Candidatus Kuenenia stuttgartiensis: one gene and its partner. The protein of the gene in region 1 interacts with the protein of each later gene in a pairwise test. Links are inferred from orthologs where the notes say so. Each region holds a gene or a part of one and is shown on either strand. Other genes may lie near its edges.

What was found.
Region 2: the proteins of ligA (region 1) and leuS interact in binary tests that used the Escherichia coli proteins (3 or more experiments, as listed by UniProt). The link is inferred for Candidatus Kuenenia stuttgartiensis from one-to-one orthologs.

The regions. Positions count from the first base shown.
Region 1 is NZ_LT934425.1:3,056,651-3,072,803, forward strand. The notes cover bases 11,943-14,836. They hold ligA (NAD-dependent DNA ligase LigA), read left to right. Parts: upstream 11,943-12,324; coding sequence 12,325-14,349; downstream 14,350-14,836. Other genes in these bases: KSMBR1_RS14325 (TldD/PmbA family protein), read left to right, coding at 14,478-14,836. In the rest of the region: KSMBR1_RS14265 (RCC1 domain-containing protein), read left to right, coding at 1-86; KSMBR1_RS14270 (MIP family channel protein), read left to right, coding at 454-1,197; KSMBR1_RS14275 (putative transposase), read right to left, coding at 1,359-3,077; KSMBR1_RS14280 (COG3415 family protein), read right to left, coding at 3,095-3,595; KSMBR1_RS22070 (IS630 family transposase), read right to left, coding at 4,091-4,675; KSMBR1_RS22075 (helix-turn-helix domain-containing protein), read right to left, coding at 4,692-5,129; KSMBR1_RS14290 (SH3 domain-containing protein), read left to right, coding at 5,370-5,615; KSMBR1_RS14295 (IS1634 family transposase), read left to right, coding at 5,935-7,590; KSMBR1_RS14300 (ArnT family glycosyltransferase), read right to left, coding at 7,671-9,206; KSMBR1_RS14305 (pyridoxal phosphate-dependent aminotransferase), read right to left, coding at 9,562-10,653; KSMBR1_RS14310 (small basic protein), read right to left, coding at 10,650-10,895; KSMBR1_RS14315 (hypothetical protein), read right to left, coding at 10,912-11,868; more of KSMBR1_RS14325, read left to right, coding at 14,837-15,839; KSMBR1_RS14330 (type IV pilus twitching motility protein PilT), read left to right, coding at 15,840-16,153. UniProt on the Escherichia coli protein: DNA ligase that catalyzes the formation of phosphodiester linkages between 5'-phosphoryl and 3'-hydroxyl groups in double-stranded DNA using NAD as a coenzyme and as the energy source for the reaction.
Region 2 is NZ_LT934425.1:3,338,646-3,351,410, forward strand. The notes cover bases 9,681-12,765. They hold leuS (leucine--tRNA ligase), read left to right. Parts: upstream 9,681-10,014; coding sequence 10,015-12,516; downstream 12,517-12,765. Also shown: KSMBR1_RS21180 (hypothetical protein), read left to right, coding at 1-119; KSMBR1_RS23590 (helix-turn-helix domain-containing protein), read left to right, coding at 158-610; KSMBR1_RS15590 (Mu transposase C-terminal domain-containing protein), read left to right, coding at 663-1,718; KSMBR1_RS15595 (ExeA family protein), read left to right, coding at 1,721-2,512; KSMBR1_RS23595 (CHC2 zinc finger domain-containing protein), read left to right, coding at 2,524-2,826; KSMBR1_RS15610 (IS630 family transposase), read right to left, coding at 3,517-4,044; KSMBR1_RS15615 (IS4 family transposase), read left to right, coding at 4,227-6,419; KSMBR1_RS15620 (helix-turn-helix domain-containing protein), read right to left, coding at 6,508-7,062; KSMBR1_RS15625 (hypothetical protein), read right to left, coding at 7,078-7,719; KSMBR1_RS15630 (hypothetical protein), read left to right, coding at 7,829-8,059; KSMBR1_RS21670 (hypothetical protein), read left to right, coding at 9,103-9,354; KSMBR1_RS23600 (hypothetical protein), read left to right, coding at 9,336-9,500.

The DNA of each region.
Region 1 (16,153 bases):
AGATCAAATTGGATCAAACCATTACGCCTGCCCCAAAGGAAGATAGCGCATCTGCAAACACTCCAATTCCCACCCTCGTGAAATAGTTACAGTATTAATAGGCGGCTACCCGATGTATTTAGTCGACAGAACTATTATTAAATATTGTCCATTTTAACGTAAAAATTGTCAAAATAAACACTTGACAAATATCAGGATTAAATGTATAAGCATTACGAAATGGGCGATTTCTTCAAAAGCATGCCAGTAAATATCTTAGAGACAAATTACGTTTTTTTATTCTAATAATCTCGTTTTAAGGGTGGAATTTGTTTTTTTAAGATAATACAGTAACTATAAGGTTTAGCATTATTTAAGCTTCATCCTGTTAGATGTTTGTGTCCTGTAGAAAAATGTGAAAGTTTCGTTTTTTATATTTTGTGTTTTAGAAACTTAATAGAGGAGAAATCCGGGGTGGACTCATTCAAAAAATACATTGCAGAATTTTTAGGCACTTTTACGCTTGTTTTTATTGCCGCTGGCGCAATTTGTACAGATTATTACCTGCGGAAAGCAGGAGGGGACGGTATTGGGGTTTTAGGGATTTCCATTGCTTATGGGTTGGCAATTGTCTCTATAACATATGCACTGAGCTATATTTCAGGCGCACATATTAACCCTGCCGTTACAATAGCATGTTGGATCACCAGAAGGATGAATCCGAATCTGGCTATAAAGTACATTGCAGCACAGATTGCCGGCGCTGCGTTGGCTGGTTTTGTCCTTAAGATTTTATTTCCTGAAGCAATATATACGGTTCATCTGGGAGCAAGCATGTTAGGGGACGGGATTTCTGTAATGCAGGGACTCGTTATGGAGTTTATCGTTAGCTTTCTGCTCGTTCTTACAGTCTTTGGGACGGCAATTGATAAAAGGTCTTTTGGTAGTTTTTCCGGATTAACTATCGGGCTTGTTGTGTTGTTCGGCGTCCTTATTGGCAGCCCGATTAGCAGCGGAGCAATGAACCCGGCAAGGGCATTTGGGCCAGCTATCGCGTCCTGGCAGTTTGCAAACCATTATGTTTGGTGGGTAGGTCCTGTTTTAGGCGGTGTGGCCGCCGCTTTTTTCTACGATGCTGTGTTCGCCGAAAAAGAAAAAAAGATGAAGGCAGCAAAGAAAACGACGATTCCTGCTTTCCGCCGAAAGAGAAGACGGTAATGTAGCAGCATACGGATTGCAAAACCCCCTTCTTTCCAGTTGCAACAAAAAATCGTTTTAAAATGTATTTTGTGTTTCCCTTTTACCTAACGAACAAACTGAGATTTTAACGGAGACACCACGAACGATCAATCCTGCATATAGGGACAGCATCCCTAATCTCAGAACTCCTGATCTGGTGGAATTTGATTTGATACCAAATTATATACAAGGCGCAGATTTGTGCCTGGGAATAATGTTTCGGAACTATTAAGTACATCGCATAATTGTTGAACATATCTGTTGTTCCTTGGGTTTGTCATGTTATGAATCGTTATCCTTAAGACGCCATTCTTTTCATCCGGCATTATATCTGCATCTGTCATAAAAATTTGACGTACCAGTGATCTTGCTTCATCTTTTTTAGAAATATATTCCTGCAATGTATTTGCCATTGCCGTCTCTGCCCGATAAGCAATCATTTTGATTGTGTCTACGAATTGCTTTCCGCTCTTCTTTAAATCCTGAAATTTCTTATCTTCCGGGAGTTTTGAAAACTCTATATGTTTCTCCGTATTCTTTTTTGTCGCCTTGAGTTGTTCAATCTCTTTCTCCAGCGTATCTATCGATTCTCTTATTGTTGCTTTCTCCTGTACATACTTCCGGATATCGGGTTCTTCTCCTTCTGCTTTTAATACCAATGCCCCATATTTTACCCGCTGCCTGTTTAACAGTGTAGTTTTGGTTTTTATCTGACTTTCCAATTCCCTGTAACGGGGATTCACCACCTTTGTCGTCTCACTTATTGCCTCCTGTTCGTACTCGATAAGTCTGTCTATACCATAATGTTCCATCATATATTTAAGAAAGTTCTCCTGAGACCATCTGGAGAACATTCTTGCTGCCAGTACCTCAGCGTTATTCATAAAATCAGTGGTTATTATCGATGTCTGATGACCTGTATCGGTCAATTTGCGTATCTCGCGCACCCAAAGGTCTTGCTTCCGGAAATACACTCCTCGTTCCGCCAGTTTCATCTTTACCACTTCGCCATTGTTAAGAACCACCTCTTTCTCTATAAATTCTGATTCCGGCCAAACATCATTTACATACTTTTTGTAGGTATAACACGCTATGCGTTTCTCCCACATTTCTTTGAAAAACTCAGGACTGTAACCCTCACGGTCAAATACTACACCAAAGCGATAGAGATGACGATTGGCTTTTAATTCTTCCCCGGTAGGCTGCTTTGGTATGTCTCGGAGCAACCGGGGTATGATCTGTTCTCTCATTACCGAAAGCAAGCCGGGATTTACCGCTTTGCTTACCACGAAAAATGGCTTACCTACTGCATCATTTACCCAATAGTCGGTTAAACCCCTTAAACATAGCTTTTGCCTCGATACATACCGCTTCGGTAACGGTGTCTTGCTTCCGCTATATACCCGTACATGGCCGTCCACGTAAAGGATCCCGGCCAATTCCGGATCCTCTTCCATCCAGTATTTTGATAACTCTTTGCTCCACTGCTCAGGTTCGCCATGGTTTGTTATATATTTCACTTTTTTGCGCAGTGTTCGTATTTCAGGTATACGGTCTAACCCGATTGCCTTGCCCAATTCCCCAGCTTCACAATAGCGAATTGCCTCCAGTGATTTGATCCTTAAGAGGGCTGCAAACGACAGTAGCAGCAGAAACGATTGTAATCCATAGTACCCTTTGGGAAATGAGAGATAGTTGTTTGCATACTTTAGCAAACCATTTAATAATAATGCCGGCAGTGCAAACAATACCCCTGCCGATTTGACGTCCTGATCGGGAACAAATGCCGGAACTGCCTCATTAAGCCCACCTAATGCGGCTTCTACACGTTCTTGTTCCCGTGTACATCCAAGACCCATACCAGCACGACTATCGGTTACGGCACGCTCACTTTTGTTTCTTTGCTCCGGAGCGCTTTCTGCCGTTTTTTTTTCTCTAACTGACCGCTTTGGATTGCCTTGTGAATCGTACTTGATTTGATATTGAACTTCTTACCTGTTTCTGAAACACTCTGCCCTCTTTCCAGGCACTTTTGCACCTTCGCTTTTACCTCTGGCGTAAGCACATGGGCTGACCTTGTTCGCGCTGACTGACGGAAAAATCCCTTAGGCCCATGTTCTCTTAGCCGCTTTACACTACGCTTAACACTTATTGCCGAAACACCGAAGGCCTTCACTATTTGTTGTTGCTTGACATTACCGCCGACTACTAATTGACTGGTGATGAACCGAAATGATTCCAGGTCGTCTTCCTCATGACTAAACACAGGAAGTCTTCCGTGAAAATAATATATCTTGCTACCTATTTTCTCAAAACCTACCTGATTATTTATCAGTTTGCAGTCAGGGGAAAATAGGGGTAATACTAACTGTGGCATGAGTACCCTCCCTTTCTCCGAAAAAAAGGGATCATATCATTTTCCACCCACGTATGGCAATGCCTTCTCTCTATATACACCTATCTCTACACAATTCAATAGCTTACATACTTTTTGACTAAAAAGGCACTTCCTGGGTTCTGAATCTGAAGAATCAATTCAATAAACTTGACTATAGAACTACAGTTGCAAAACATACCAACAAACCGCCCACATCACCTTAGATTAGGCTGGGGTTTTAAAAGGCAAAAATCCCACGGCATTCATTTTTATCCACATTTATTTTCACACTTTTGACATATAGTCAAACAAATAAGGTTTTCGAAAAATTTACACCTCCCGTCCCTTCTATAAAGAGGGAATTAAGGGGCGTGCTTGTATAGTATGCTTAGTCAAATAAATCTGTTTTTTAGAAAGCCATTTTATTGCCAAATTCCTAAAATCATATTTGTTTGGCTATATTCCATTTTTTCCCTTAGAATATAGTCAAACAAATCAGGTTTTCGAAATTTGCTCGCCAATAATTTGAAAATTTTCAGTTAAAAGAGTAGACAATTCATCTGTATACTCGTTAATATTTTTGAAAAAACTTAAACATTTGTTTTTAAACTTCTCATAAGTATCATAATACTTGTTATACAATATTTTTTTGCGAAAGAATTTCCATAATCTTTCAATGAGATTTAAATTGGGCGAATAGGAAGGGAGAAATTTGATCTTTATTCTCGAATTTGCAAGGTATTCTTTGACCAACTTAGACCTGTAATATTTAGCATTATCAGAGATTATGTAAATAGTACCGGCTTGAGCATACCTTGACTCTATTTCATGGAAAAGCTTTATTGTTGATTGAGCATTGATGCTTTCATCTTCCCGGATTGTTACTTCAAAGGTTTCTATGTCAATAGCACCGTTTAAATTTATTCTTTTCCTGCCGGTATTAGAGGGTATTTCCTTCTTTTTGCCTTTCTCTATCCAGCAATATGCAGACGTAGAATTATGCTGTGGATGAACTCCATCCATAAAAAGTATCTTATCTCCAGGGGCTTTCTCTTCTTTGAGTTGTTTGTAGTTTTCGATAAATTCTTTTTGTTTTTCAGGGTTTTGCTTTGCCTGGAACTATTGTAGTTTTCTTGTAAGTAAAGCCTAATCTATCGAGGGTATGTACCATTCCTTCGGGTGTATAGATTTTATTGAATGTCTGTTTTACATATTCAACAATTTCTTTTGCCGCACTATAGTTGTTTTTCCTGATATGATCTTTTAATTGTTCTTCTTGTTCGCAGGTGAGTTTTGGCACACAGCCAATATAATTGTCAGATAAAAGCCCGTCAAAACCTTTATCTTTGTATAGTTTTTCGTAATTCCTGATTGTTTGATCGTCTAACAAGAGCGCCTCTGCTACTTTTTCATAACTCCATCCTGAATCAAGAAGAAGTATAGCTTTGATTCGGTCGGCATGACGTCTATGAGGCTCTTTCTTATGTGCTTTTTTAAATTCTATTCGGGTTTTTTCACTGAGAAATGGATTCATGCAGAATTTAATACTCTAGAAACAATTCAAATGCAAGAAAAAAACAGATTTTTATAAAAATAAATGCTTTTTACTATACCACCTGACAATTGTCCTGTTTTTTTCATCAGATTAAAAAAAGTGTAAAAGAATGTCATCGTGCTAAAAAAGCTGCTCACCACCACTATACTACTATTTATTATCGCAGCCTTCGTGTTATTTGTAGCGAAATCACTTCAAAAAACGAGCGGATTCAGACTTATGGGAGGTAGGAGCAAAAGTAGTATAACGATAACAAAGGAAGAAATATATTTATGGGAAAATTATAAAAATGGCAAACTCTCCGGTGTAATTGGGAAAGCGCATCACGGGGAAAAAATTGTGTTTATCAATAGAATGGAAAAGGCGGCTTTTGTAAAAACCGCAAAAGGGCAGGTAGGCTGGGTGTATACACGCAATATTAAAGAGTCCCCTAATAGCGGTATCTTTACAATCTCCACAAAATAATCCAACCAGCATAAAAACATCTTTCCGGTCTATCATTGTGGTGGACATTCTCCCATAAGTGCAAGATAATAAATACACCTTTATTAATAGGAATTTTAAAAATTACTCGTTAGGAAGAGGGACAAGGGGAATGATTCGTTGATTCATTTTTACATACTCCTTAACCATTTAGCGGATGTTCACCCCTGCCAAAACGCATAAGTGCTTAATAAATAGTTTGTTAAGGCTGTATTTTTAATAAATATGTAGTCACTAATATATTGTTATTATACGACAATATACTTGACGGATAATGGTTGTTATCTGTACAATGGTGGACATGCATATTGTAGAGAACAAGTCAAAATCCGGTAAAAAAATCTATCGATCTACCCTTCTGCGGGAATCGTACCGTGAGGATGGGAAGGTCAAGAAACGCACCATTGCGAATCTGTCGAATTGCACTCCCCTGGAGATTGAAGCGATAAGACTTGCACTCGCACATAAAGACGATCTCTGTGCATTGGGCGCATTGTCAGAATCGGTGAAACTCCATGAGGGTTTGTCTGTGGGAGCAGCGTGGAGCGTGTACCAAGTGGCAAAGGAATTAGGGATAGAAGAGGCATTGGGAAAGGACTTTGAAGGAAAGCTGGCGCTTTGGCAAGTAATGGCAAGGGTAATAGGCCAGGGGTCAAGACTGTCTGCAGTAAGGTTGGCGCAGATACATGCTGCGGGTGACGTCCTGGATATGAAGCGTGGGTTTGACGAGAACAATCTGTACGATAATTTGTCATGGTTGTCAGAGAATCAGGCAAAGATAGAGCGAAAGCTGTTTGAGTTAAGACGAGGAGGCAATAAGCCGAAGTTGTTTTTGTATGACGTGACGAGCAGTTATTTAGAGGGGAAGTCGAATCATTTTGGTGAGTACGGGTATAATCGTGACGGCAAAAAGAGGAAAAAACAGATAGTGATCGGTATGCTTTGTGATGAATCCGGGGAGCCGGTATCAACAGAAGTATTTAGGGGCAACACCCAGGATCCGAAGACCTTTGAATCTCAGGTAAAGAAGGTATTAGAGCGGTTTGGATGCAAAGATGTAACGATTGTAGGAGATCGTGGGATGATCAAGACGGTGCAAATCGAAAGTTTACCGGAAGGGTTTCATTACATAACGGCGATAACTAAGCCGCAGATAGAGTCGTTGATAAATAAAGGGATACTGCAATTAGGATTGTTCGAAGAAAAGCTCTGCGAGATAAAGGATGATGAGGTTCGATATATTCTGAGGCGCAATCCGGTAAGGGCGGAAGAGATGTCAAAGACCCGTGTATCAAAATTACAGAGTATAGAGAAATACATCGTGAAGAAGAACAGTTATCTGAAGGAACATCCTAAGTCGTCAGTATCGAAGGCCCTGGAAACAACAAGGGAAAGGCTAACGAGATTGAAACTTGATGGGTGGTTGCAGATAAAAGAAGAGGATAGGACGCTAAAGATAGAGAGAGCTGAGGAAGCATTAAAGGAGGCATCATACCTTGATGGTTGTTACGCAATCAAGACTGATCTTGAGGAGAACGAGGCGGATACCAATCTGGTACATGAACGATACAAGGATTTAACGGAAGTGGAGAAGGCGTTTCGGGACTGTAAGACGGTGAATTTGGAGGTTCGTCCGGTGTATGTAAGAAAGGAGGATAGTACACGGGGACATGTGTTTGTGGTAATGCTTGCGTACATGATAATTCGAAGGCTGCGCAGAGCGTGGAAGAATTTTGACTTGACGGTAGAGGAAGGTCTCGCACAATTGACGACCATTTGTTCGATGGAAGTAACAATCAAAGGCCAAAAAGCTAGTTGCCAGAAGATCCCGCGTCCGCGGCAACAATCACATGAATTATTAGAGGCATTACAGATAAAGTTGCCAGAAGTATTGCCAAGCCGGAACATACGGGTAGTCACTAGAAAAAAGCTTGCTGTTCGGCGTAAAAGTCAATAAATATAAGGCTTTTACGGCACTTTTGTTTTTTGACTTGGGGTGAACATCCGATTTAACCACGTAACAAATATGTTGCAATATTATTTTAAACGGTAAATAAGAAATCCTCCTGGAACGGCAATGTCCTTTACCTGAGCCGTCATGTTGTAAAACGGTTGCTGTATAAAATGTGCCAGATAATCTTTGTCTGTGTTATAAAAAACAAAAAGGGCGGTTTTGGGCATTTGCCCTTTGTAGGTTATCTGCCCGTATAGCTTTTCTTTCTCCGGGGTATTTCCTCCGCCTCCCAATATGACGGGCCAAAGCAGTTTTATCCTGTGTCTTTGATCTTCCGGAGTTAAATAGTAGAAGGTAAATACGTTAATATTGGAAATAAAAATGTATTCTGCATCTGACTGAAGCAGTGCTTCTGTGATCTGGCGGTGATCGTAATAATCCCATGTATTGTCGGTTTTACCGCCCACATAAATAGAAGGTTCTATTACGCCGTTTGAACGGCTGTTTGGAATATAATAATTTGTAGCCAACAATATCAAATTTATTAAAATCACAATACCTCCCAAAACACGCCACATCCCTCTATTAGCGTTTGTCTTGCAAAACCCTAAGAAAACAGGTAATACCCATGCGATAATCAGCCATATGCGCGAACCGACAGAACCGAATGGCGTAATTTGCCATATACCGGCAAAGTTAATGGCAATAAAGGTAATGATACCCCAAAACATCTTCTTTTCTGTTTTATCATGTTTTGAAATAAGGAATATTGTTGCGAAGATCGCTAATATTGCCGGGATTCCCCATACGAAGGGAAGGATGCTCCCCCCTGAAAACCGCGCGTAAAGTCCGTCTCCCGATAGGGTATAGAGAAGATTTAAGAGAGCGGTTTTCAATGAAGCCGGCGGAATGGAAGGTTTTTGGGGAAATAAGTCCATTCCCAGCGCAAGCATTGAAACAAACCGTGGTATCAGCCCAATTGAAAACCCGATAAGGCAAAACATACCATGGATTAAAAAACACCGCAGTCCGGGCCACATGAATAGTGCATAGCAAATGACGAGAGAAACTGCGCTTGGGAGAAAAATTACGTGATTCCAGATTCCAAACGACAGAACAAAACCGGCGAGTATCCATCCTGTTATCCGGACGTATTTTTTTGCGTTATTACAGAGTTTTACGTATATCCAAATTGTTCCGAAAAAGAAAAAGGGATTAAGCACAAAGACTTCTCCGCAAAGCCGTGAAAGCATGACAACGGGCGGGAAGGTGAGAAGAAGTCCGGCTGTCCATCGCGCCCGGTTAATGCAATGTTGCCGTGTAATATCAAAAATTGCAATAATGGTTATGAGGGTAAAGACGGGACCCAGACACCGCAGACTCCATACAGAATTCCCAAAAAACCATACGCAAACAGCAAGCATGTATGAATGTACCGGAGATGTATAATTGTTGAAAATACCGGTGAGAGGCCGCACTCCTTCAAGAATCATTTCCGCTAAGAGGCCAAATATCGCTTCGTCTCTGTGGATACCGACAATGTCATCCAGTCCCCAGAACAGGATGGCGATTCCTCCAAAAAAGCCAATAAAATACCAATATATTTTTTTAGCAATCAAGGCTATTTGTATGCAGGTGTAAAATAGTTAAACGGTTCAATTATTGTAACTTCTCAACTTATTGATAGTACCTTATCTGTAATTTCTTTGCATTTTTTTGCAAAATATTTAATGGTGAAATCCGAAATGCTAAATACGAAACAAACTCTAATGACAAAGCATAAAATTCAAAACAAATCCCAAAATACCCAACAATACGAAGCACGAAATACGAAAGATGCGCTTGTTTAGCATTTCAAATCATTTTGTCATTAGAATTTGTTTCGGATTTCGTGCTTCGTACTTGTTTAGTTCTGGCTATGCCAGCTTAGGTGTGAACATGAGCATTCATCTGCTTATGTAATGAATGTGGGGATCACGCGAGGCCGTTAAGAATTTTTATGCCCTTTTCGATGGTTTCTTCTGTAGCGGCGTAAGAAATGCGGAAATGTGTGTGGCGTTCAGAAAATACGCTGCCCGGAATGATTAACAGATTGTTCTTGATGGCGGCCATAACAAATTCTTCATCGGTCCCCCAGGGAACCTGCGGGAAGAAGTAAAAAGCCCCTTCGGGTTTTATGATCCGGAACTTGTCTTTCAGCCCTTCGTACATCATGTCCCTTTTCTTCCTGTAATCCGCAATATATTTGCTCAGATCAAATCCCCATGACCGGAACACTGCGTATTGTGAAAAGGAAGGGGCGCATACAAAGGTGTATTGCTGAAGTTTTATCATTTCCTTTATGATCGTTTCCGGACCTGCTGCGTAACCCAAACGCCACCCGGTCATGGCAAAGGATTTGGAGAATCCGTCAAGTATAAGCGTTTTATTATAATACTTTCCTATACTCTCAAATTCGTTGTTATAGTCGTAGTCATGATATATCTCGTCGGAAATTACCAGCAGGTCATGTTTTTTTGCCAGTTCTGCGATATCTTTTAACTCCTGCGGCGTATTCATCACCCCTGTGGGATTGGCAGGACTGTTTATGACGATTATTTTGGTTTTTTTTGTGATATGCGGCTCAATACGTTCCGCGGATAATTTGAAGTCGGGATATGTATCAACAAACACTGATTTTCCGCTGCAAAAATTCACCATGTGTTTGTAAATAACAAAAGCGGGGTCAGGAATTATTACCTCGTCTTCATGATCTACCAGCGTCATAATCGCTAAGGTTAATGCGCCTGAAACTCCTGAAGTGACCATAATATCTTCCGCAGTCACCTCTCTATCTTTTTTAAGGCGGTCCATCAGCACATTGCGAAGTTCTGGTATACCTTGCGTCAATGTGTATTTGTTTGCGCCTTCATTTATGGACTTAATCGCTTCTTCTTTGATCTCTCCGGGAACATCAAAGTCCGGCTGGCCTATGCTGAGGTTTACCGGACTTTTCATTTTTTGTGCAAGGTCAAAGACCTTTCTGATGCCGGAGGAGTCTATATTAGACATCCTGCTGGCAATCATTTTTTCGCCTTTCCTGCCTTTTCTGCCTTTCCTGCTTTTCCTGCTTCTGCCGGTTCAACTTTCTTTGGGGCCTTGCCTTTTCGCTTTAGTTTTTCCACTTTTACCTTGGGGAGACCAAAAACAGATGTATCCTGATCCCAGCGATTCTCTGCCTTAAGTATTGCGATACGTTCCACCTTTCTATACACATTTCTCGGCCTCGAAAGTTTCCCTTTTGGTTTTAAACTCTTATCAATGCTCATACTTCTCCTCCTTATTTTATCTCATACGTACGGGATAGCATCCCGAAAACTGTTTTTTATTTTGATATTCGAAATTGGCAACGTCCCTTTGGGTTTTCGTTAAGTCGGCGCTATTCAAATCGTCAAATTCTCCCACACAAACAAAAAGCTCTTTTCCCGTGTTGACAACAAAAGAGCTATAACCTAATGATTCCTGCAACATACCTGCTATTTCTTTGGCGCGTTGCACATTTGCCTTTGAATTTTTATAGGAAATCACGCGTATCGTCCACCGGTCCTTTATTATTGCATTATCCTGGATAACGAGTTTCGCATCGCTGCCTGATTTCTTTTCAACTTTCGAAGCAGTATCCTTTGCCGTCTTCTCTTTCGGTGCGTCAATGTGTTTTAACTGACCAATACCGCCAGGTTGAGTTTTCTTCGGCTCTATTGTTTCCAGCCACTCTTCCGCCTGGTTGGTTATTCCCTTATTGTACCCCGCCTTGTGTCCCACAAAGAAACAGGCAACGGAGAGAAAAGTAGCCGCAATGGCGCCAATGATGAGCGTTTCCTGCCGCAATACCACCTCGTCTTTACGTAGCACCACTTCATCTCTCAAAGGAGCAGGCGGCGTAGCAATTGTTTGCTTTGAAGGAATGGGTTCTGGCGTAATAGGGCCATGCGTTGCATGCCTTTTCTCCGTCTTTTTTTCAATCGAAAGTGCTTCCGTACTTGTATTTTTAATCCATTGTAAAGGGTCAGATGTTCCTGATTTTCCCCTCATTTCTGAAGAAGCGGATGCAGGTGGTGGATTCGTGGTTAAGCCTTTAGATTCCGGCTTTTCATTCTGCGTAACCGGAGTTCCAACTTCTTGCGGCGGTGTTGTTTCTGCAGCCTCTGCATTTGGTTGCAATTCTTCTTTTTGAACACCGTCTTTTTCCTGAGGTTTTTTAAACAACTCAAAGAAAACTTTAGAATCACTTCCTTTAACCATAATTCATCACCCCTTTATGCGGGATCTCTAAGAAAATATGTGGTTAATTACCACATCATTAAAATGAAAAAGTGATTCAATTACGCAGGTTTTTCCCCGAACGACCATCAACACAGTAAATAATTAAACGCCGCAAACCCTGACTTCCTTTATGAAAAACAGCATACATTTTTCAACGTTATTGTTTTGTTGTCTGAAAGGAGGCGGTTTTTACCGTAAAATTATTATCGGATTAAGTTTAACGATAATACATAACGTTAGCGTTAAAAAACACGTTTTAGCGAGTTTATAAAAAATGCAGAATAAAGTCAAGTGATTCCATCATTATAACAGAATACGTTGACTCTTATATAAAGTTTGTTATACTGGCAGCTTAAAATTCCTTTCATCCGGAAAATTACATCAGGGAGAACCTGGTTTTCCATAAATTTTTCTCTAAATGGTTAAGATAAAAAAGTGTCGTCAACGGTAAAAGAAAAAATAGAACAACTCCGCTGCATTATAAGATATCACGACCATAAGTATTATGTGGAAAATAATCCTGAGATTTCTGATTATGAATATGATCAACTACTCAGGGAGTTACAGAACCTTGAGAGCGCACATCCTGAATTAATAACTCCGGATTCCCCTACCCAAAGGGTCGCAGACCAACCAATCAGTCAGTTTCCCGCCGTGGAACATAAGAAACCAATGCTGAGCATCGATAACACCTATTCAAATGAGGAGTTGAAGGAGTTTGATCAAAGAATAAAACGCATGGCCGGCATCAATGCCAATACAGATATTGAATATGTCGTTGAATTAAAGATTGACGGGATAGCTATTACACTTTGGTATGAAAACGGATTATTTGTACGGGGCGCCACCCGCGGTGATGGTTTCCGGGGGGACGACGTCACTGCAAACCTCAAAACAATCCGGCAGATCCCATTAAAACTTTCCGTATCGGGCGCTCACTATAAAATACCGCCGGTTGTGGAAATAAGGGGAGAAATTTATTTGCCAAATAAAGAGTTCCAGCGGATAAATGAAGAAAGGGAAGAGAAAGGTGAGATTCAGTTCGCAAATCCCAGAAATGCGGCGGCAGGGTCATTAAAGCTTTTAGACCCCCGTATTACCGCGAAAAGGCGACTCAAAATGTTTGCCTATGTTATAGGATATGTTGAAGGAATGGAATTGGAGTCGCACGTACAGTGTCTTGATTTTGTCAAAGCGATAGGGCTTCCGGTAAACCCGTACACGCAATTATGCAAAAATATTGATGAGGTGGTGCGGTATTGCCGCGAATGGGATAAACGACGCGGAATCCTTGACTATATGGTGGACGGAATGGTCATAAAGGTGAATTCCCTTGCTCTTCAGGAGCAATTAGGGGCGACAAGCAAGGCACCCCGCTGGATGATATCATTTAAATTTCAGCCTGAGCAGGCGATAACAAGGATTGAGGAAATTGTTGTTCAGGTAGGGAAAACAGGCACGCTCACGCCTGTAGCCAATCTTACGCCGGTATTGCTGGCGGGTACGACGGTAAGCCGCGCTTCACTTCATAATTTTGACGAAGTAAAGAGAAAAGACGTCAGGGTGGGGGATCATGTTGTTGTACAAAAAGCGGGAGAAATTATTCCGCAAGTCGTAAAAGTACTGGAAGAAAAGCGAAGCGGACGGGAAAAGGTTTTTGTTGAACCTGCCTGCTGTCCTGTATGTAAAGGCCCTGTACACCGGGATAACAGTGAAGTATATTTGCGCTGCCACAACCCGTTGTGCAAGGCGCAGACGAAAAGGCGCATCCAATACTTTGCGGGCAGAGACGCAATGGATATCGAAGGGCTTGGCCCCGCCATTATCGAACAATTGGTGGATAAAGGCCTCGTGGATGATTATTCGGACATTTTTTCCCTACAGTATGATGACCTTGTTAATCTTGAGCGCATGGGGAAAAAATCCTCATCCAATCTTATAAGTGCGATTGAAAATAGCCGTGGACGTGACCTTGACCGTCTGATTTGCGCTTTGGGCATACACAACGTTGGTTTGCACACCGCAGAAGTGTTATCGGATCATTTTGATTCTCTCGGAAAACTGTCAAATGCAACCGCAGATGAACTGGAAAAGATACATGAGATAGGGCCCGTTGTAGCACAAAGCATTGTTGAATTTTTTCAAAACAAACATACGCAGGAAATTATAAAAAAGCTTCTTGCAAAAGGAGTAAACACCGGAAAACTGGCGTCAGATATGCCACGGAAAAGCAGTAAAGTAGCGGGAAAATCTTTTGTAATAACCGGCAAACTGCAAAAATATTCCCGCAGCGATGCGGAAAAACTTATCAAGCGCCTCGGGGGGAGGGTTTCGTCTGCCATGAGCAGGAAGACAAATTATCTCATTGCCGGAGAAGACCCCGGTTCAAAGCTGGACAAGGCGAAAGAACTTGGCGTGGTTATTCTTGACGAAGAAGCATTTTATTTGTTGGTAGGGTAATTCAGCAGCCGGCAAATTGCAGATTGAGGACTGCCGACTGAGGATTGAAGATTGAGGACTGCGGATTGTATAAATTGTTCAATGGTAATAAGGATTTGATAATCTTAATTTCAAAAGGGATAACCTAAATGGAAAAAATGATAAAAAACGCATTAAAACTGGCAAAAGCGGACTACGCTGAGGTTCGTGTCCATGAAGGGGTCAGTACGGGTGTCACTTATGTAGGGAAAGAGCTTGAAGGTATCGGTGAAAAAAGCTCTTTTGGCGGATGCGTAAGGGCGTTAGTAAACGGCGGCTGGGGTTTTGTCGCCTTTAACGATATAGAACATCTTCCGAAATACATTGAAATGGCCTGTGAACAGGCAAAATTCGTTGGGAAGAATAAAAGCCAGCTTTCCCCCATACCCATACTAAACGATCATACAAAGACGACAGTTGTCAATGACCCGGCGGAAATATCCTTGAAAGAAAAACAGTCGCTTTGCGACAAATACAACACGATCATCCTTTCTTCAAAACAAATACAGACGTCCAATGTCCGGTATCTGGATTCACGCGGCACAGTATTTTTCTCCAATACAGAAGGGAGCTTTATAGCGCAGGAAACGATTTTTTGCGGCATCTCTCTGCTCGCTATGGCAAGGGACGGCATGAACGTCCAGCAGGCATATCATTCCGTAGGGGACTTGCGCGGGTATAATAACGTATTAAATATGGAACAGGAATGTGAGAAGGTTGCAAAACGCGCGGTTGACCAGCTTTCGGCAAAACCGGTGAATGGCGGCAAATATACGGTCATCATTGATCCCAAGCTGTGCGGTGTATTTGTCCATGAAGCGTTTGGGCACCTCAGCGAGGCGGATTTTGTTTATGAAAACGCTCAATTGCGGGAGATCATGGTTCTTGGGAAGCGTTTTGGCTCTGACGCCTTGTCGATTGTTGATGATGGTACTTTAGTCGGTGAAGCCGGATACAACAAGTATGACAGCGAGGGGACTCCGACGCAAAAGACGTATCTTATTAAAAATGGTATATTAACCAACAGGCTTCATTCGCGGGAAACGGCAGCAAAGATGAATGAAAAGCCTACGGGCAATGCTCGCGCCATCAGTTATGGCAATGAACCCATCGTCCGTATGACGAATACCTTTATGGAGCCGCGTAATGATACCTTCGAAAAAATGTTATCGGAAGTTGATGATGGTATTTACGCAATCGGCGCCTTAGGGGGGCAAACCAATATGGAGATGTTTACCTTTAGTGCGGAAGAGGCATACATGATACGCAACGGGCAGTTGAAAGAGAAAGTACGCGATGTAGTTCTTACCGGAAACGTGTTTGAGACACTCATGAATATTGATGCCATTGGAAACGATCTTGAAATTTATGGGGGTATGGGAGGGTGTGGCAAGGGAGGTCAATCGCCTTTGCGCGTCAGCGACGGCGGGCCTCATGTGCGAATACGAAATGTCGTTATTGGAGGAAGATGAATGGATATAATGGAACTCCTCGCTTTTGCAACCAAAGAAAGCGCGTCGGATGTGCATATAAGTTCCGGTGAACCGCCCATGATCCGTATACATGGTGATATGAGAAAAATTGACATGCCGCCATTGATGAGGGAGGATGTGCATACGCTTTTGTATAATATTCTTAATGACCAGCAACGCAAGGTATATGAGGAACATTATGAATTGGATTTTGCCATTGCAATAACGGGCGTTGGCCGTTTCAGGGTGAACGCCTTTCTGCAGAACAGGGGCGAGTCTATTGTGTTCAGAACCATTCCAGAAAAAATCCCGCT
Region 2 (12,765 bases), 280 kb from region 1 along the record:
AACAACGAAAAACCTCCCTCGATCAATCGATTCAATTGTTCAGCGCCGAGCCGGAATATCACCGAATTTTTGGGCATTCATTTTTCCCCGAACTGGCAACAAAAAGCGGCTGGTCTTGAGTTACAATCACCTCCACACTTAAAAAAGGAGGTGAATTATGAAATCGAAAGACGAAAAATGGGCTTTATTCTGGTGCAATCTTCTGCATCCTGTCATCTTCGGTGAGATTGAGAAGGAGCAGACCAACCTTTTTCTGAAAAAACTCTGCCTTCAGGAGGTCGTATTCCCCAACGGAAAGCGGAAAAGACCCACTATCTCTACCCTCAGGAGAAAACTCAACCGCTACCGCAAAGATGGATTTCAATCTCTTGCAAGAAAGGCGAGGAGCGACCGTGGCGCATCCAGAAGGTTTTCTCCTGAAATTATCGACAAAGCCGTTGAACTCAAAAAAGAACAACCACGCCGCAGCGACGATTGCCTCAACCGCTTTCTTGAGAAATACTATGGGAAAACGATCCCCAAATCCACCCTCTACCGCCATCTCAGACTCGCAGGGGCGACCCGGCTCAAACTCGGCGTCTCACAGCAAAAGGTGCGTATACGCTCTTAGCCGTGAGCATACCCACGACCTCTGGATTGGCGACTTCCAGGAAGGCCCTTTCGTGCTCGTTGACGGCGAGGCGCTTCCCACAAACCTCTGTCTCTTTATCGACTGCTACAGCCGTTATGTGGTCGAAGGACGGTATTATCTCAAACAAACCCTCGATATCCTTATCGATTCTCTCATCAGGGCCTGGACTATCCACGGCTCGCCCAAAGAACTCTACCTCGACAATGCCAAGGTCTACCACTCTGACGCCCTGCGCTCTGCCTGTTACAACCTCGGCATTAAACTCATCCACAGACCACCACGCGACCCTGCTCCCGGCGGACTGGTCGAACGTTTCTTCGGCACCAGCCAGACACAGTTCGAGTCGGAAGTCCGCTCCGGCGACATTATCACCCTTGATGCCATTAACCAGGCCTTCTCCGCTTACCTTGCCGTTGTCTATCACGCAAGAATCCACTCCGAAACCAATCAATCTCCAAAACAACGCTACGACGAGGGGCTTACCGTCATCCGACACGTCGATATGGACGCCGCTCTTGCCTTCTTCATGAAACGCATCCCCAGAACCGTTGACAGAACCTTTGCCGATGTCCGCATTGATAACCGCTTTTACCGTGTTGACCCCAAACTCAGAGGCGATAAAGTAGAAGTCCGTTACGACCCATACGGCGATCTCAAAAAGGTCTTGATCTATTCCGCAAACGGTGAATACCTCGGCTCGGGAAATCTCTACCTGCGCGACCAGGGCGCTGAAACTCCAGCCGCCTCACCTTCAAAACCAAAACATAATTACCTCGACCTTATCACTCAGAAACACAAATCCATTCTCCAGGCTCAGGCCAAAGGCATTGATTACCACCAAATCATCTCCGAACGACCCTGGCCATTCATGGCATTCGTCCAGAAACTCGCACTCCTCATGGGACACAAAGGCTCTCTCTCCGCCTTCAGCTCTCATGAACTCGAATCGCTTAAAAAATGCTACAACCGTATCCCCGCTCTCAACGAATCATTGCTCACGGAGGCATTCCAAAATGCCTCCGTGAAAACCTTACCCTATATCATTCGTGAATTACAAATCGCTTACTCGAAAAAGGAGGTCTCTTAACCATGTTTACTTCTCATTTTTCCATGACTACTCAGCCGTTCTCTGAAAGAATCAACACCAGCCTTATCATGAAAGACGAACGCTTTACCCAGGGGCTTGCACGACTCCAATACCTCTTACACTCAGGCTCTATCGCCGTCCTCTACGGACAGACGGGAGTCGGAAAATCCACACTCCTCAAACTCTTCCTCTCACAAATCCCCCAAAACCTGTTTCTCCCCATCTACCTCCATTTTACCCACCTAAAATCATCCAGCCTTCTCTCCTTAATCGTCTCCCAGCTCGGTGAAATACCAAAACACACCAAAGACCGGCTCTTCCTCCAAATTATGGATAAATCCTTGCGCTCAAATCTCACTCCCATTATCGTTATCGACGAGGCTCATCTCCTGAAAACCGACGCCATCACAGACCTCAGACTCCTTGTCAGCTCTCCGCTTGATTCTTCCACTCATCTCAAAATCATCCTCTCGGGACAGGAACACCTCAAATATATCCTCAAAAGAGACATCCATGCCGACTTCGCACAACGCATCTCGGTACATTACCACATTCATCCCCTTACTAAAACTCAAACCGCTGCATACATAGACTTCCATCTGAAATCTTCCGGCGCATCCGATAAAATCTTTGACTCAGACGTCAAAGACCTGATCCATGAGTTCTCCGCCGGCATCCCAAGGCAAATCAACGCCATTTCCACCGCCTGCCTGATTAACGCTTCCATCAGACAATCACAGAAAATTACCCAGGATATCTTCCATCAGGCTCTTGCTGAAATTCAATCTTTTTAAGGAGGTCTACCATGGCCCGTCTCTTTTCCCCTCAACTCTTGCGCTCATTACGAAACGATATCCCCATCGATCGACTCATCGCTGATGTCCTCTCCATACCTCATAAATACTCCGAAGGCTATTTCCGCTTCCTCTGCCCTCTCTGTTCTGAATTTAATTCCGCCACCAACCCAAATACGAACCTCGCCAGGTGTTTCCGTTGTAAAAAAAACTTTAATACCATCGACATCGTCATGGTAGATTCCAACTCCTCTTTCCCAGATGCTGTCTATCTGCTAAAATCCGTTTTACCTCAATATATTAATTCCACTTAATCTGAGAATTCCAGGTTCATTTATTGTGGGGCTTAGCAATGATGCCTCCTTTAATGCTTCCTCATCTCTCTCTATCTTTAGCGTCCTATCCTCTTCTTTTATCTGCACCCACCCATCAAGTTTCAATCTCGTTAGCCTTTCCCTTGTTGTTTCCAGGGCCTTCGATACTGACGACTTAGGATGTTCCTTCAGATAACTGTTCTTCTTCACGATGTATTTCTCTATACTCTGTAATTTTGATACACGGGTCTTTGACATCTCTTCCGCCCTTACCGGATTGCGCCTCAGAATATATCGAACCTCATCATCCTTTATCTCGCAGAGCTTTTCTTCGAACAATCCTAATTGCAGTATCCCTTTATTTATCAACGACTCTATCTGCGGCTTAGTTATCGCCGTTATGTAATGAAACCCTTCCGGTAAACTTTCGATTTGCACCGTCTTGATCATCCCACGATCTCCTACAATCGTTACATCTTTGCATCCAAACCGCTCTAATACCTTCTTTACCTGAGATTCAAAGGTCTTCGGATCCTGGGTGTTGCCCCTAAATACTTCTGTTGATACCGGCTCCCCGGATTCATCACAAAGCATACCGATCACTATCTGTTTTTTCCTCTTTTTGCCGTCACGATTATACCCGTACTCACCAAAATGATTCGACTTCCCCTCTAAATATAGTCAAACAAATCAGGTTTTCGAAATTTGCTCGCCAATAATTTGAAAATTTTCAGTTAAAAGAGTAGACAATTCATCTGTATACTCGTTAATATTTTTGAAAAAACTTAAACATTTGTTTTTAAACTTCTCATAAGTATCATAATACTTGTTATACAATATTTTTTTGCGAAAGAATTTCCATAATCTTTCAATGAGATTTAAATTGGGTGAATAGGAAGGGAGAAATTTGATCTTTATTCTCGAATTTGCAAGGTATTCTTTGACCAACTTAGACCTGTAATATTTAGCATTATCAGAGATTATGTAAATAGTACCGGCTTGAGCATACCTTGACTCTATTTCATGGAAAAGCTTTATTGTTGATTGAGCATTGATGCTTTCATCTTCCCGGATTGTTACTTCAAAGGTTTCTATGTCAATAGCACCGTTTAAATTTATTCTTTTCCTGCCGGTATTAGAGGGTATTTCCTTCTTTTTGCCTTTCTCTATCCAGCAATATGCAGACGTAGAATTGTGCTGTGGATGAACTCCATCCATAAAAAGTATCTTATAGCCAAACAAATATGATTTTAGAGATTTGGCGATAAAATGGCTTTCTAAAAAACAGATTTATTTGACTAGGCATATTATCAAACACACCCCTAAATCCCCTCTTGATAGCTGGGGATGACCCATATTTTTTGCTGGACACCGTGTTAACCGTATGTTACACTGTGTACATGCTTAGAGTAGGAGGTCGAATATTTTCAGATGATGTAATAAAGCGTTTATCAGAAACTATCCAAAAGGAACCGTGCCTATCGCGTCGTAAACTGTCGCGTCTGGTATGCGAATGGATGGACTGGCGGAATCAAGCGGGCCGTTTGCAAGAGATGAGTTGTCGCAAGGCGTTGTTGGAATTGGATCGTCGTAAAGAGATCAATCTTCCAAAGGTGAACAGGCATTATGCATTTCAAAAAGTCAATAAACCTGCGGAGGCGCCTCCGATTGCGGAAGTGTCATGCGAGCTAGCGGAGTTGGGTGACGTAGAGATTATACGGGTTACAACGAGATTCCATTCGAAACTTTGGCGTAGCATGTTAGAAGCGCATCATTATCTTGGAAGTGGGCCCCTATGCGGGGCGCAACTTCGGTATCTTGTACGCAGTGAATATTACGGATGGATAGGAGGGCTAAGTTATAGTGCCTGTGCCAGACGGGTGGAAAGTCGCGACGAGTGGATAGGATGGACGGAGGAAGCACGTAAGCGGAATCATACGTTTGTTATCAATAACAGTCGGTATTTAATAGCGCCTACGGTAAGAGTAAAATGTTTGGCATCGCATGTATTGGCAAAATGCCAAACACGTTTGGTAGATGATTGGGAAAGAGTGTATAAATATCGTCCTGTACTTTTAGAAACCTATGTGGAACGAGGACGGTTTTCCGGAAGCTGTTATCGGGCAGCTAACTGGAAGTATGTAGGAGGCACGGAAGGTCGAGGACGAAAAGGAACAGGTGCAACGGTCAAAGACGTTTATGTTATGCCGTTGCAAAAGAAATGGCAGGCGGTGTTGTGTTGTTGTGCCGATGGCAAAGTACATGTTCGCCAAAGAGTGGCACAAAAAGAGCCTCGGGATTGGATAGAAGCGGAACTTGGAGGAACAAAATTGGGCGATGCACGATTGACCTCAAGACTTTTAGAAATGACAGGTATGTTTTATGACAAACCTTTGGCAAACATTCCGCAGGCGTGCGGCTCAGTCAGTGCGACTAAGGCTGCATACCGATTCCTTGACAATGAGAATGTAGATTGGAAGGCGATATTGCAAGCTCATTATGAGGCCACGGAAGAGCGTGTGAAGGAGAATAGTTTGGTTTTGGTAGCGCAAGATACTACGACTCTGAATTATAGCACACATCCGAATACGCAGGGGTTAGGGCCGATAGGTACTAAGAGTAAAAAAGTTCGTGGACTGATGGTGCATGATACGATGGCGTTTACTGAAAGTGGCACACCCTTGGGACTTCTGAATGTGCAATGCTGGGCGCGGGACGGAATAGGCAGCAAACATAAACGACACAAGAAGCCTATCGAAGAGAAGGAAAGCTGGAAATGGGTGGAGAGTTACCATGCAGTATCGCAAGTACAGAAACGCTGTCGAAACAAATCTTTGCTGGTGGTTGTGGCAGATCGTGAGGCCGATATTCACGAGGTATTCGCTGAGCAGTATAATACGCCTGATGGCGCTCAGTTGCTGATCCGTGCAGAACGTTCGCGCAATAGAAAGGTTGTTGATGATAAAGAATCATGCGAGTTTTTGTGGACTAAACTGGAACAGCAACCGGCGATGCCTGTTACGCTACGCCCACCTATGCTAAAAAAGAATATGCCTGCGGTCAGGGTGTGGGCGGTGCTGGCGCAGGAAGTCAATCCGCCTATCGGAATTGATGGGTTAGAATGGATGCTGTTAACCACAGTTGCGGTTAAGCAAGAAAAAGATGCTTACGAACGTTTGGAATGGTATGCTCGCCGATGGGGTATTGAGTGTTATCATCGTATTATCAAGAGCGGTTGTCGTGTCGAGGCCCGGCAGTTGGAGAGTGCTCGTCGTCTATGCAACGCTTTGGCCATTGATATGATTATAGCTTGGCGTATCCATTACCTGACTACTTTAGGACAAGAAACACCTGATGTCCCTTGTACTGTCTACTTCAGCGATTCTGAATGGAAAGCATTGACAACTTTTGCGAACAAGGTCAAGGAGCCTCCTGATTTACCTCCAAGCCTCAATGATGCCGTGCGGCTTTTAGGTAAACTTGGCGGTCATCTGGGTCGCCGTGGTGATGGCCATCCCGGAAGTGAAGTACTTTGGCGAGGCATGTCACGTTTGGCTGATATTGAAGTTGCTTACGAACTTTACACCACTTAGCCTTCAGCTCAATTGGCCGTACAACTACGGTGCTCTTGAAATTTGTGGGTAAAGATTAGCTTGATAGAGGGGACTTCTTATCTCCCCCCTAAAAAGAGGGGCCGGGGGTGTGTAAATTTTTCGAAAACCTTATTTGTTTGACTATATCTCCAGGGGCTTTCTCTTCTTTGAGTTGTTTGTAGTTTTCGATAAATTCTTTTTGTTTTTCAGGGTTTGCTTTGCCTGGAACTATTGTGGTTTTCTTGTAAGTAAAGCCTAATCTATCGAGGGTATGTACCATTCCTTCGGGTGTATAGGTCTTATTGAATGTCTGTTTTACATATTCAACAATTTCTTTTGCCGCGCTATAGTTGTTTTTCCTGATATGATCTTTTAATTGTTCTTCTTGTTCGCAAGTGAGTTTTGGCATACAGCCAACATAATTGTCAGATAAAAGCCCGTCGAAACCTTTATCTTTGTATAGTTTTTCGTAATTCCTGATTGTTTGATCGTCTAACAAGAGCGCTTCTGCTACTTCTTCATAACTCCATCCTGAATCAAGAAGAAGTATAGCTTTGATTCGGTCGGCATGACGTCTATGAGGCTCTTTCTTATGTGCTTTTTTAAATTCTATTCGGGTTTTTTCACTGAGAAATGGATTCATGCAGAATTTAATACTCTAGAAACAATTCAAATGCAAGAAAAAAACAGGTTCTTCTAAAAATAAATGCTTTTTGCTATAACTGCTCGTCACGTCATACAAAAACAACTTCGGCTTATTGCCTCCTCGTCTTAACTCAAACAGCTTTCGCTCTATCTTTGCCTGATTCTCTGACAACCATGACAAATTATCGTACAGATTGTTCTCGTCAAACCCACGCTTCATATCCAGGACGTCACCCGCAGCATGTATCTGCGCCAGCCTTACTGCAGACAGTCTTGACCCCTGGCCTATTACCCTTGCCATTACTTGCCAAAGCGCCAGCTTTCCTTCAAAGTCCTTTCCCAATGCCTCTTCTATCCCTAATTCCTTTGCCACTTGGTACACGCTCCACGCTGCTCCCACAGACAAACCCTCATGGAGTTTCACCGATTCTGACAATGCGCCCAATGCACAGAGATCGTCTTTATGTGCGAGTGCAAGTCTTATCGCTTCAATCTCCAGGGGAGTGCAATTCGACAGATTCGCAATGGTGCGTTTCTTGACCTTCCCATCCTCACGGTACGATTCCCGCAGAAGGGTAGATCGATAGATTTTTTTACCGGATTTTGACTTGTTCTCTACAATATGCATGTCCACCATTGTACAGATAACAACCATTATCCGTCAAGTATATTGTCGTATAATAACAATATATTAGTGACTACATATTTATTAAAAATACAGCCTTAACAAACTATGTATTAAGCACTTATGCGTTTTGGCAGGGGTGAACATCCGCTATAAGGCCGCAGGATGGATTTTTTTAGGACATTCAACCGGTTTTGCCAGATCATCACAAGGCTATCTTCTGCACAATAAGCCAAAGATGGTCTTTGTTCGCTCATTGAATGCACAAGTCCAAAAACAACTTAACAACCTTAATCTTACCATACAATTAAGAAAGGAGACAAAGCCTATGAAATTATCTTTAAAAGATGCGGAATTTCTTGACCGTTGATGAAGAGGGATTTCCCAAGCAGAGCAAGGTTTTTGAGGGCAATGTGTCGGAGCCTGGTACCCTAAAAGATATTTTGGATGGATTAAAAAAAGAAGACGGTATGTTTTCAAATGATAGAACGATAGTTATGGACGCAGGGATAGCAACGGAAGAGAACATTGCGCTTATCAGGAAGAGTGGCTATAAATATGTGGTCGTCTCGCGCAAGAAATCTTTTGAAGATACTTTTTGGCCTGAAACGGACGAAGAGAAGATTATGTTATCAGACGGGAAAACAACGTTGGGCATGAAATTAGTCCGTACTGAAGAAGAGGCATTCCTTTTATGCCACAGCGAGGCAAAAGAGGCAAAAGAGGCAAAAGAGAAGTCCATCCTTTCCCTGAAAGAACAAAGGTTTGAAGAGGCGCTCTCGGCAATAAAAGAAGGATTAGAGAAGCCAAAAAGACAGAAAAAATATGATACGATCATAGAGAGGATAGGCCGGTTAAAAGAACGCTACAAGGTGGGCAATTTATATACGATCAAAGTGGAACAGACGGATGGCAAAGCGACCGATATCAAATTTAAGAAAAATGCTCAGGCGCAAGCAAAGGAAGAAGCCATAGGCACGTATGTATTACGGACAAACCGACTTGATCTTAGCGGGGAAGAGATATCAAAGCTCCATAGGTCGTTGAGTACTGTTGAGGAAAGTTTTAAAACAATGAAAGGCAACCTTGGTTTACGGCCAAACTTTCACCACACAGATACCCCAACCATTGCCCACGTGCATGTCACTGTATTGGCCTATCACATACTTGCCGGGATATTAAAAAAGCTAAGAACCGCAGGGGTTCATTATAATTGGAATACGATTCGTAATATCCTTGCCACCCATATAAGGGTAACAACGACCATGAACACAAAGGACGGCTGCGTTATTGACGTCAGAACCTGCACAGCGCCCACGGAAAAGCAGCACACGATTTACAATAAACTACAAATTAAACATACACCATTAGGCAGAAAAAATATAAAATCACCCATGAAAACTCAAAGATGTAGTGCCGAAAAATGAAGGACTAAAGTCGTATCACATTGGCAATAAAAGAGATACGATTTCTGCTTGTCGAAGTTGGGTTAAGAATGACCTTGTGTTTACCGGTGGCGCTGGGACCAAAATTGACAGTGACAATCTCCGAAGGGCACTTGACAGGGCATTGCAGAAGGCGGGTATTAGAGACGTACTCCGCATACATTCCGGCATACCTTTGCGACGCGTTTGGCGCAAAGAGGTGTGGATATTTACAAAATAGCAAAACTGCTGGGATATAAAGATATTCGTATGACACTGCGTTATGCCCATCACTGTCCTGATAGTCTGCGGGATGGTGTTCAGATTTTATGGACTGACTACAATTTGACTACAGTTGAGGAAAAACAAGTAGTATCAAATTCCTGAAAACCATTGAAAATAATGGTGGAGCTGAGGGGATTCGAACCCCTGACCTTTTGAATGCCATTCAAACGCGCTCCCAACTGCGCCACAGCCCCACATAGAATAGGTGATAGTTTTTTTAGATGAAGTGTTGGTAAGTTTCAAATATCGATGAGATAAAAAGCTACCATGATACTTGCTGATTGTCAAGGTTTTTCAACAGAAATCAATGGTCTTTTCAATTGATTACGTATGAAATTCTGTTAGAATCTGAATCTGTTTTGTATCGTTGCGAAAGATGAAGAAAGGCACAGGGCTAGATTTACCCACTTGCGCCTTTTTTTAATGGGGAATACGGTACAGTTGGCAATCTGTAATCTGCAGATTGAGGATTGAGGAGGATAAAAATTATTATAAAAACCTCAACTTATTTAGAAGTTACGTTTGTTTTTATTGTCCTATCTATCCTGTGTATCCCTGTTAAAACTAAAAATTATTACTAATTTTTTTGCAATACCTCGCTTTTAAGGAGTAGCTAATGGCGCAAAGGGAGTACAATTTTACCGGTATTGAAACGAAGTGGCAGGGATACTGGGAAGGCTGCGGCTTATTTTATACGGATGATACAAAGAAAAAGGACAAGTTCTATTGCCTGGTAATGTTTCCGTATCCATCCGGCACATTGCATGTAGGACACGGCAGGAATTATATTATCGGAGACGTTGTCGCCCGGTACAAAATGATGAAGGGATACAATGTGCTTTCTCCCATCGGATGGGATGCTTTCGGGCTGCCTGCTGAAAATGCCGCTATCAAAGGAGGTACGCATCCTGCCGCATGGACGCACAAAAATATAAAAGCCATGAAGCACCAGCTTCACCGATGGGGAGTCGGATATGATTGGGACAGGGAAATTACGTCCTGCAATCCTGATTATTATAAATGGACGCAATGGATTTTTCTGAAACTGTATGAGAATGACCTTGCATATAAAAAGAAGGCGGCGGTGAATTGGTGTCCCTCGTGCAGTACGGTATTGGCCAACGAGCAGGTGGTAGATGGATGCTGCGAACGGTGCGACAGCCCTGTGCGGCAAAGGGATCTGGTGCAGTGGTTCTTTCGTATCAGCGACTATGCCCAGAAGCTTCTTGACGATCTTTCGTTGCTGGAAGGATGGCCGGAGCGGGTAAAAACAATGCAGGCGAACTGGATAGGGAGAAGCGAGGGGGTGCGCATTGATTTCCGGCTGGAAGGTTCGGGAGAGATATTGCCTTGTTTCACCACACGGTCCGATACCCTTTATGGCGTTACTTTTGTCTCTTTGGCGCCGGAACATCCGGTAATTGAGCAACTAGTCATCGGTTCTCAGCGCGAGGGCGAGGTGATGGCGTTTGTTGAAAGAGCGAGAAACCAGGGGATGGTGGAACGTACGGCGGAAGATGCCGTAAAAGAGGGGATTTTTACCGGAATGTATGTTATCAATCCGGTTAATAATACAAAAGTACCCCTGTGGGTAGGAAATTATGTGCTCATGGAATATGGTACGGGCGCTGTCATGGGCGTACCTGCGCATGACCAGCGGGATTTCCTTTTTGCAAAAAAATATCATTTGCCGGTTAAGGCCGTTATTCAACCGGAAGGGGAATCATTTGACGCCGAAGCGATGAAAGAGGCCTTTACCTGTGAAGGCGTTCTGGTTAATTCTGAGGCATTTAACGGCATGCCCAATACGAGGGCAATGGTTGCGATTGCTGAGCATCTTGAAACGAAGGGGCTTGGGAAAAGGACGGTGACGTACCGGTTGCGCGACTGGCTAATATCGAGGCAGCGTTATTGGGGAACGCCTATTCCTATTATATATTGCGAGACGTGCGGAACGGTTCCTGTTCCGGAATCACAGCTTCCTGTACTTCTCCCGGAAGAAATCGAGTTTCTGCCACAAGGCATGAACCCCCTGGCAAAGATTGATTTGTTTGTCAACACGACTTGCCCTAAATGTGCAGCGCCTGCAAAGCGCGAGGTTGATACGATGGATACTTTTGTTGATTCGAGCTGGTATTTCCTCCGATACCTTTCTCCTAAGGATAATAATCAGCCTTTCGATAAAAAAAAGGTAAATGTGTGGCTGCCGGTGGATCAGTATATTGGCGGTGTGGAACACGCCATTTTGCATCTTTTATATTCACGGTTTATTACGAAGGCTCTTTATGATCTTGATTTCATCGGATGTAAAGAACCGTTTCACCATCTCTTTACACAGGGGATGATTATTAAGAATGGCGCGAAGATGTCGAAGTCAAAGGGGAATGTGGTAAGCCCTGATGTACTTATCGAAAAGTATGGCGCGGATACCCAGCGTCTTTACACCCTTTTTATAGGGCCGCCGCAGAAAGATGCAGAATGGAACGACCGGGGTGTGCCAGGAGCGCACCGGTTTCTGAACCGGCTCTGGCAAAAGGTTATAGAATTTGAAGAGAGTTATGCAAAGGTTGGGCGCACACAAATTGACATGCAAAAACTTCCCCCGAAGGCAAAGGCAATTTACCGTCAAACGAATCAGACGATTAAAAAGATTACGGATGATTTAGACACTTCGTGGCATTTTAACACGGCGATTGCCTCGATTATGGAATTACTAAATAATATTGATTCATTTAAGGTTGTTGCGCCTCGCAATACGGAAGAAGAATTGGAGTTCCGGGTTTTTAGGTATTCTATGGAAACGATTCTATTGCTCATGGCCCCGTTTGTTCCTCATATTTGTGAAGAATTATGGGAGGCGATGGGGCATAAACCCAGTATCTTCAATAATAAATGGCCAGAATACGACAAGGATGCGATTCAGGAAGAAGAGGTTGAGATTGTTATTCAGGTCAATAGTAAGGTAAGAAGCCACATTTCTGTACCGGTGGATATCAGCGATGAAAATTTAAAAGAACGTGTAATGATAGACGAAAGTGTTATTTTATGCATGAAAGGAAAGACAGAGGTCAAGACCATTATTATTCCCAAAAAACTGGTGAATATTGTGGTGAAATAGGAAGTAGTTGTTGATACCGTGGATTCCTGAATGTAGCGCGAAGTACAACTTCGCTCTATCTCAAAAAAAACGCCGAAGGCTTAACTCCATTCTCGTTCTCAAGTAGCGGCAAGGCATGCCTTGTCGCTACTCGGGGGCACACATGTCCTGGAAGCTCCTGCTTCCATTTAATAAGAAATATTGGGATCAAAAGACGCTTTCAAATATTTTGTAACGGTGTTCCGATCTTTTTTAATATTCAAAACGTAG